DNA from 3 places in the Virgibacillus dakarensis genome. Region 1 is predicted to be linked to each of the others. Evidence: riboswitches for the same ligand, from Rfam matches in the RefSeq annotation. Region 1 holds a riboswitch; each other region holds the start of a gene.
What was found. Region 1 has a riboswitch for S-adenosylmethionine ahead of CZ382_RS15280 (PLP-dependent aspartate aminotransferase family protein). Riboswitches for the same ligand answer to the same signal wherever they lie in the genome.
Positions count from the first base shown of each region.

Region 1 (3,176 bases):
CGTCTCGTCATTCTTGCAACGCATGGACGTGTTAATATCGATGCTGGCTATTAACGTGGTACTATTGTTCTCATTTGGTGATCTTTGACTACGTACTTTAACAGATTGAGAGGGAAACAATATGAACCAAACGGATAAGAAACTTGGAATTATCTATACTGCTTTTGCCTATTTGCTCTGGGGATTCCTGCCAATTTACTGGAAGCTGGTCGACAATGTTCCTGCTGGCGTCATTCTTGCCCATCGAATTGTTTGGTCATTTGTTTTTATGATTGCGGTCATTCTCTCTGTTCGCAAATGGCCCGGATTTATTCAGGAATGTAAAGCAATTTTTAAGAATAAAAAGAAATTGTTCGGTATCACGACTGCATCGATCGTGATTAGTATCAATTGGCTTACCTATATTTGGGCTGTCAACAATGGCCATGTAATTCAGGCAAGTCTGGGGTATTATATTAATCCGCTAATCAGTATTTTGCTGGGAATTATTATCTTAAAAGAACGATTAACACGAAGACAGCTATTGTCATTTCTCGTTGCAGCCATCGGGGTCATTAATCTTGCTGTCAGCTATGGAGTATTCCCATGGATCTCCTTATTGCTGGCGATTAGCTTCGGACTGTATGGGTTATTGAAAAAAACTGTTGATATCGGTGCAATGTTCGGTTTGGCAATTGAAACGATGATCGTAACCCCGATTGCCCTTATTTATTTGATCGCGATACCGAATCATGTGTTAACGATGGATAGTCTTTTCACCAGTACTTCGCTCCTGTTGATTGGTGCCGGAGTTGCAACAGCTGTTCCGCTATTGTTATTTGCAAGCGGCGCAAAACAAATTCCGTTATCAATGGTTGGCTTTCTGCAATACATTGCCCCAACCATTATGCTGCTATTGGGTGTGTTTCTTTATCATGAAACATTTTCACGTGCCCATCTCGTATCGTTTTCGCTAATTTGGATTGCACTAATTATTTATATGAGCTCTGCACAGCGGCGCCCGTTAAAACGCGTGGAGAAACGAATGTCTAGTTGAGGAAGGTCAGCGGATCGTTCTTGGCAGTGGATGGACGGAGCATCGCGCACCGGCTGATGTTTCTGCTCTCCGGTTGATGTTCCGGCCCTCCCGCTGATGTTTCCGCTCTCAGGCCGATGTTTCTGCCCTCCCGCTGATGTTTCCCGCCCTCCCGCTGATATTTCTGCTCTCCGGTTGATGTTTCTGCTCTCCCGCTGATGTTCCTGCCCTCCGGTTGATGCTTCCGCCCTCCCGCTGATATTTCCACGCTTCCGCTGATATTTCCGCTCTCCGGTTGATGTTCCTATCCTCCCGCTGATATTTCCGCTCTCCCGCTGATATTTTCGCTCTCCCGCTGATATTTCTGCTTTCCGGTTGATGTTTCTCCCCCAAGCCCTGCATTCTTGCAATCCGGTACCCTAAAAAAATAATTTTAAAAAACAGTTGACTTATAGCCAAAGTCAGGTATATAATTCTTGTTAAATTAAATTTTCCAAACTTTAATCTCTTATCAAGAGTGGTGGAGGGAATAGGCCCTGTGAAGCCCGGCAACCATCAGACTGGACATCAGATCTGAAAGGTGCTACATCCTACAGGTCAATTACGATCTGGAAGATAAGAGGAGGAACGTTGATGATACGCCCTCTTCTTAGGAAGGGGGCTTTTTATTTTCCCCTCTCTCTATCCTTATTTGACCGAAGCTTTCGACTATTAAAAGAGACGTTCAAAAAGTCACCAGTTGAAGCGGCGACTTTTTGAACACAAATTAAAAAGGAGGAGTTTTTCATGACAAATTTTCATTTTCACGATCAGGAAACCCTATTACTTCACGGAGGACAGGAACCAGACCCAACAACCGGGTCTCGGGCAGTACCAATTTACCAAACTACTTCCTATGTGTTCCGCGACACGGAGCATGCGCAAAACTTATTCGCCCTGCAAGAGCCAGGCAACATTTATACACGAATCGGCAATCCTACAGTCGCTGTTCTTGAGGAGCGTTTAGCACAGCTGGAGGACGGGGTTGCTGCTGTTGCCACATCATCCGGTATGTCGGCTATCACACTAGCCATACTTAACCTGGCAGGTGCAGGGGATGAGATTATTGCCGACAGCAACCTGTACGGCGGAACATACAACCTGTTTGCCATTACACTGCCACGGTATGGGATAAATGTCAAATTCGTTGACGGAACAAACCTCGAGGCGATTCGAGCTGCCATCACTCCGAAAACGAAAGCAATATATGGTGAAATTATTACAAACCCAAGTCTTAATGTTCTCGATGTCGAAGGGATTGCAGCAATCGCCCACGGCAACAACATTCCATTAATTGTCGATAATACATTTGCAACACCATACAGTGCCAAACCATTAACGTGGGGAGCAGACATTGTCATCCATTCTGCCACGAAATGGATTGGTGGGCATGGCAACTCAATTGGTGGAATTGTGGTTGATGGCGGACGGTTTAACTGGGATAATGAAAAATTCCCTGGCTTTGCCGAACCAGATGAAAGCTATCATGGGATACGCTATGCCGATATTGGCTCAGCCGCTTTTGCCACAAAGTTACGCGTACAGCTTTTGCGCGATATCGGAGCATGCCTGAGCCCGCAAAATGCCTTTCTGCTTCTGCAAGGACTGGAAACGTTGCATTTGCGGGTGGAACGTCACAATCAAAATGCAGAAGAGGTTGCCGCATATTTAAAAAATCACCCAGCTGTAGAATGGATTAATTATCCGGGATTAACGAATCATCCAGCACACGTTTTAGCAACCAAGTATTTACAAAACGGTTTTGGCTCCATTATTACATTTGGTATAAAGGGCGGCCGTGAAGCGGGAAGAAAATTAATCGACAATATTTCGATATGGTCACATGTTGCCAATGTTGGTGATGCAAAATCGCTGATTATCCATCCGGCATCCACCACACACCAGCAATTAAGCCCGGAAGATTTACAAAAAAGTGGTGTATCAGAAGAACTGGTTCGCCTGTCAATTGGAATTGAGCGTGTTCATGATATTTTAGTTGACCTGGACCAAGCTATTGCCAAGTCAACCAATTCTAAAGCCTCATTCCAAACAACAAACGAGGACGCTGTCAAATGGCTGCTTTCTTCGCCATTTGACCGGACAGGTGGGAATGTAAGACAAA
Region 1 covers NZ_LT732554.1:1,123,354-1,126,529, reverse strand. Annotated here, with positions in the region: gene rarD (EamA family transporter RarD) at 122-1,036, shown strand; gene CZ382_RS15285 (hypothetical protein) at 1,145-1,408, opposite strand; SAM riboswitch class I at 1,521-1,637, shown strand; gene CZ382_RS15280 (PLP-dependent aspartate aminotransferase family protein) at 1,802-3,176, shown strand, end outside.

Region 2 (3,176 bases), on a different contig from region 1:
GCGCCCGTTTAGTGGCGTATGTGCTGGACTGAACCGAAGGAGATAAAGGAAACACGGTGAGCTGAGGCCTACAGGACGTAGGTCAGTTCGGTGTTGCGACAGGACGTCGCGGTTTTAACCGAACTTCCCCTTTTACCGATGTTGACTTATCGTACGGAGGCGGGTGTTGTCCACTAGCCGCTGGGCGCTGGAGCTGGACATGGCCACTCTTGATCATGAATTAATATCGCTAAAAATTATACTTTACTTATAAAAAGGAGACAAAAGGTTATGAATATCGGGATGAAATTTGTTATCATATAGTAAACCACTAGGAATTATTATGTAAAAATATATGTACACAGGGAGCTGTTTTATATGAAAGTTGCGCAAAACATGACAGAACTGATTGGCGAAACACCTGTTGTCAAATTAACCAAACTCGTCCCTGAAGGAGCTGCAGATGTTTTCATCAAATTAGAATCGTTTAACCCGAGCAAAAGTGTGAAGGACCGTGCAGCCTATAGCATGATCAAAGTTGCCGAAGACATGGGGTTAATTAAGCCTGGGGATACAATTATTGAACCAACCAGCGGCAATACCGGGATTGGTCTGGCGATGAATGCTGCAGCAAAAGGATACAAAGCCATCATGGTCATGCCGGATAATAGCACTTTGGAAAGAAGAAATATCTTAAAAGCCTATGGAGCTAAGGTTGTCCTGACCCCTGCAGATGAAAAAATGCCTGGCGCAATTAAAAAAGCACAGGAACTACAAAAAGAAATTCCTGACAGCTTTATCCCACAGCAATTCGAAAACGAGGCAAACCCGGATATTCACCGGACAACAACAGCACTAGAGATATATCAACAAATGGATAGGAAATTGGATGCTTTTGTTTGTACAGCCGGAACAGGTGGAACGATTACTGGTACAGGCGAGGTTTTGAAAGAAAAAATTCCAGGGTTAGCCATCACCGTTGCCGAACCAAAAGGATCACCTGTACTTTCAGGAGGAGAACCAGGCAAACATAAATTAGTTGGAACAAGTCCGGGATTTATCCCCGAAATACTTAATACCAGCATTTATGATGAAATTATGCAAATAGAAGACGACGATGCAGTTAACATCTACAAAAAACTTCCACGGGTGGAGGGACTCTTTATCGGGTTATCCGGGGCAGCAGCCGTTTATGCGGCAATTGAGGTTGCCAAACGTTTAGGAACCGGGAAGCAAGTACTCTGTATGGCACCGGACAGCGGGGAACGTTATTTGAGTATGGATTTGATTTAAAGTCTATGACAACTAACCAATGAATTATCGGTGCTGTTATAAATTTTCGATATTTCTCTTGACATTCGTTCGTTTCCCCGATATAGTATGGATTAAGTTTTTAATTAAATATGAATTTTCTTATCCAGAGAGGTGGAGGGACTGGCCCGTTGAAGCCTCAGCAACAGACATTTGTACTGTGCTAATTCCAGAAGCGTTAGGCTTGAAGATAAGAAGAGCTGTTGATGTAATAACGAACCCTCTTCTTACTGACAGAAGAGGGTTTTTGTTATTGGTAAAAACCAACTAAACAGGGAGGAATAAAAATGAAGCGAAATTTGGAAGAACGTCTACGTGATGGAACCGTCATTGCAGGGGAAGGCTATTTATTTGAATTGGAACGAAGGGGGTATTTACAAGCTGGTTCCTTTGTTCCCGAAGTAGCATTGGATAATCCTGAAGCGCTTAAACAAGCATACAGGGATTACATGAATGCGGGTTCCGATGTTGTATTGGCTTTTACATATAACGCGCATCGGGAAAAGATGCGCATTATCGGTAAAGAAGAATTGCTCGAACCATTAAATAGAAACGCAATCCGTTTAGCGAAAGAGGTTGCCAAGGAGCATCCGGTTGAAGAAGCATTGGTTGCCGGCAACATTTCCAACACTAATCTGTTTGATCCGGAAGATCCGGCATCAAAGGAACGGGTTCGGGGCATTTTTGCAGAAATGGTGCAATGGTGCAAGGAAGAAGGAGTTGACTATGTTAACGGGGAAACATTTTATTACTATGAAGAAGCGTTAATCGCCTTGGAGGAAATTACGAAACAAGGATTACCGGCTGTCATTACGTTTGGACTGATGGGCGAGAATATTTTAAGAGATGGCTACACGGTAGAAGAAGCATGCAAATTCCTTTCCGCAAAAGGGGCGCTCGTTGTCGGGATGAATTGTTTCCGTGGGCCTGATACGATGCAGCCATATCTTGCTAAAATACGGGAGCATGTCAATGGCTATATTGCCGGTTTACCGATCCCTTATCGAACATCAGAAGAGCACCCAACGTTTTTCAACTTGCCTGATGGCGGATGCAGTTGTCATTTACCGTTAGAAACGACTTTTCCGACCGCGCTAGATCCGCTTTATCATAATCGCTATGAGTTGGCGACATGGGCAAAAGAGGCAAAGGGTATTGGCCTTAATTACATTGGCCTATGCTGTGGGGCATCCCCAGCAATGCTGCGTGCCGTAGCAGAAGCTGTTGGTGTTGAAACCGTTAATTCCAAATACTCGCCGGACATGGAGAAGCATTTCTTGTTTGGAAAAGACAAAACATTGAAACAGCATAATTTGGACTATCGCTTAAAGGCCTAATAGGATGTTCAAATTTTACGAAGCAAACATGGGGTGATCTTTTTGACAAACGAATTACTGAAAGCTGTTCAACTTATTAAAGAAAAAGAGTGGGTTGACCTGACACATGCTTTTGACCCGGAATCGCCACACTTTTCCGCATTTGAAGCGGCTAAATTTGAAACATTATTCGATCACGATGACGGATTTTTTGCCCAACGGTTCACATTTCCCGGGCAATATGGCACACATCTTGATGCGCCAATTCACTTTGTCCGCAACACTAGATATTTAGATGAGCTGGATTTAAAGGAATTCTTTCTACCGCTCATTGTGATCGATAAATCCAGAGAGGCAGCGGAGAATCATGACTATACGTTAACGGTTGAGGATGTAGTAGCGTTTGAAGCGGAATACGGAGAAATCGAACCGGGTTCATTTGTCGCATTGCGGACGGACTGGAGCAAGCGCTGGCCTGATCAGGAAGCGTTCGACAATAAAGATGCTGATGGCAATAATCATGCTCCCGGATGGTCATTGGAAGCTTTGCAATTTTTATACGAAGAAAGA
Region 2 covers NZ_LT732553.1:369,308-372,483, reverse strand. Annotated here, with positions in the region: gene cysK (cysteine synthase A) at 358-1,272, shown strand; SAM riboswitch class I at 1,390-1,487, shown strand; gene CZ382_RS01915 (homocysteine S-methyltransferase family protein) at 1,578-2,627, shown strand; gene CZ382_RS01910 (cyclase family protein) at 2,670-3,176, shown strand, end outside.
Region 2: another riboswitch for S-adenosylmethionine. It lies ahead of CZ382_RS01915 (homocysteine S-methyltransferase family protein); the one in region 1 lies ahead of CZ382_RS15280 (PLP-dependent aspartate aminotransferase family protein).

Region 3 (3,176 bases), 1.4 Mb from region 1:
ATTAAAGACGCCATTTGGGCTCCAGCCGTGTTCGTCATCGCCAATTAGCCGGCGATATGGATCAGCAGACAGTGTCGTTTTACCTGTCCCGGACAGGCCAAAGAATAACGCGACGTCACCTTCCTGACCAACGTTTGCCGAGCAATGCATGGATAAAATATCCTTTTGCGGCAGCAAATAATTCATAACCGAGAAAATCGATTTTTTGATTTCTCCGGCATATTCCGTTCCGCCGATTAAGATGATCCGGCGCTTGAAGGAAACGAGAATGAACGTTTCCGAGTTTGTTCCATCGACTGCTGGATCTGCTTTATATGTTGGTGCAGAGACCACTGTAAATTCGGCTTTATGTGTTTTAAGCTCTTCATCTGACGGTGTAATAAATAATTGTCTGGCGAACAAGTTGTGCCATGCATATTCGTTAATAACCTGAATCGGCAGGCGATGCTTTTTATCTGCTCCGGCAAACCCCTTAAAAGAATATAATTCGTTCTTATCTTTCAAAAAGGCCACAACTTTTTCGTATAGCCGGTCAAATTTATCTTCATCAATTGCCTGGTTCACAAGACCCCAGTCGATAAATTGTTCACAAATGTCATCCTTTACGATAAACTTATCTTTAGGTGAACGTCCAGTATATTTTCCGGTAGTTGCCTGGATAGCACCGGTTGCCGTTAATATCCCTTCATTTCTGGCCAATATTTTTTCTACAAGACATGGTACCGATAAGTTGTGCTGGATGTTCCCTTGTGCTAAAAGTTCATCTGCCAATGTTGATCGTTCCATCGATTTCATATATGATACCTTCCTTTTTGATGGATTTTTATCGTCCTATATACGTTTTACTGCGAATCTGGTTATTAGTATAACACATTTATTTAATTAGTCCATACTAATTTAATGTTTTATTTAAAATGTTATGCAATGGCTGTGAAAAGTTGACAGAAGGGAGGGATTTCGGGTAGGATATAGTCTGAACGGACTCTCTTATTCAGAGCTGGTGGAGGGACAGGCCCGATGAAGCCCGGCAACCATCACAATAGTGAAAAGGTGCTAATCTGATGCAAGGATATTTCCTTGAACAATAAGAGCGAAAGGCCACAACTCCTTTCCTCATGCATGCAGGAAAGGCTTTTTTGTTTTTAAAGGAATATTTACTGAAATATATAGAGTTCCGTACCACGATTTAAAGGGAGAGATTTGGCCTATGGCTGCAAATCGTCGTTTATTTACATCTGAATCGGTAACAGAGGGCCATCCAGATAAAATTTGTGACCAGATTTCAGATGCGATTTTGGATGAAATTTTAACGAAAGACCCGAATGCCCGTGTTGCCTGTGAGACTACAGTGACTACAGGATTAGTATTGGTTTCAGGAGAGATTTCTACTAGTACCTATGTAGATATTCCCGCCATTGTTAGACAAACCATTAAAGATATTGGCTATACAAGGGCAAAATTCGGATTTGATGCAGAAACATGTGCCGTGCTTACGGCAATTGATGAACAATCACCGGACATTGCTGGTGGGGTAGATACTGCATTGGAAGCACGTCAAGGAAAAATGTCAGATGAAGAGATTGCTGCAATCGGTGCAGGGGATCAGGGCTTAATGTTTGGCTTTGCTTGTGATGAAACGGAGGAATTAATGCCATTGCCGATAGCGTTAGCACATAAATTGGCAAAACGATTGGCAGATGTCCGGAAAGATAAAACACTTGCATACCTAAGACCTGATGGGAAAACCCAGGTAACAGTCGAATATGATGAACAGGATAACCCGGTAAAGGTGGATACGGTTGTTATTTCTACGCAGCATCATCAGGATATCTCAACCGAACAGATTGAAAAAGATTTGATTGAGCATGTTATTCGTCCAATTGTACCTGTGAATTTATTAGATGAAACAACCAAGTATTTTATCAACCCGACCGGCCGCTTTGTTATTGGTGGGCCACAAGGGGATGCCGGATTAACGGGTCGGAAAATTATTGTCGACACGTATGGCGGCTATGCCCGGCATGGCGGAGGCGCATTCAGCGGAAAAGATGCAACAAAGGTAGATCGTTCAGCAGCATATGCCGCTCGTTACGTGGCGAAAAATATTGTAGCTGCAGGACTTGCTAAAACGTGTGAAGTACAGCTTGCCTATGCGATCGGTGTTGCTGAACCGGTATCGATAGCGATTAACACATTTGATACCGGAATTGTCAGCGAAGAAAAGCTGGTGGCAGCGGTCCGGGAATTGTTCGATTTGCGTCCGGCAGGCATCATCCGCATGCTTGATTTGCAACGACCAATTTTCAAAAATACCGCCGCATACGGACATTTTGGCAGAACCGACATCTTATTTCCGTGGGAGAGAACGGATAAGGTTGAAGAATTGAAGGCATTAGTGAAGAAATAATTTCAAATTGAAAATAGATCACGTCTTCTGATTAAAGGGAGGACGTGATTTTTAATAATTTTTGATATTATTTGAGGGCTCTTTCCATATCGAAATAAACAATCATTTATGGTATACTCGGGAAAGGTACTATTACGAATCTTGAGAGTGAGGCTAGAGCATGTGTGGATTTATTGGGATGATCCGCAATCATCCGAGTATGCCTAATGAAGAGACAATACATGTATTTGAACAGCAAAACAATATTATCACCCACAGAGGGCCGGATGATGAAGGTTATTTTCACGATGAATATGTATCATTTGGGTTTAGACGTTTAAGTATTATTGATATAGAAAGCGGCCAACAGCCATTGAGCTATGATGATGAAAAAATATGGCTTATTTTTAATGGTGAAATTTATAATTATGTAGAACTGCGTGAGGATTTAATAAAAGAAGGGTATTCCTTTGCAACAGAGTCAGATACTGAAGTAATTGCCGCATTATTTGCTAAACATAAAGAACAGGCGTTTACTTATTTGCGAGGTATGTTTTCTATTTTGGTATGGGATAAGGAAAACGAAACATTATATGGTGCGCGTGACCCGTTTGGTATTAAGCCATTGTTTTACCGGGAAACAGAAGAGGGTACTATTTTTGCCTCGGAGAAAAAAAGTATTTCGTTAATGATGGAAAAAGAAGAAGTAAGTGATGAAGCATTACAGCACTATTTAAGCTTCCAATTTGTACCGGAGCCATTAACGATGACGACGGGGATTAAAAAGGTG
Region 3 covers NZ_LT732554.1:2,515,849-2,519,024, forward strand. Annotated here, with positions in the region: gene pckA (phosphoenolpyruvate carboxykinase (ATP)) at 1-795, opposite strand, end outside; SAM riboswitch class I at 985-1,091, shown strand; gene metK (methionine adenosyltransferase) at 1,208-2,407, shown strand; gene asnB (asparagine synthase (glutamine-hydrolyzing)) at 2,568-3,176, shown strand, end outside.
Region 3: another riboswitch for S-adenosylmethionine. It lies ahead of metK (methionine adenosyltransferase); the one in region 1 lies ahead of CZ382_RS15280 (PLP-dependent aspartate aminotransferase family protein).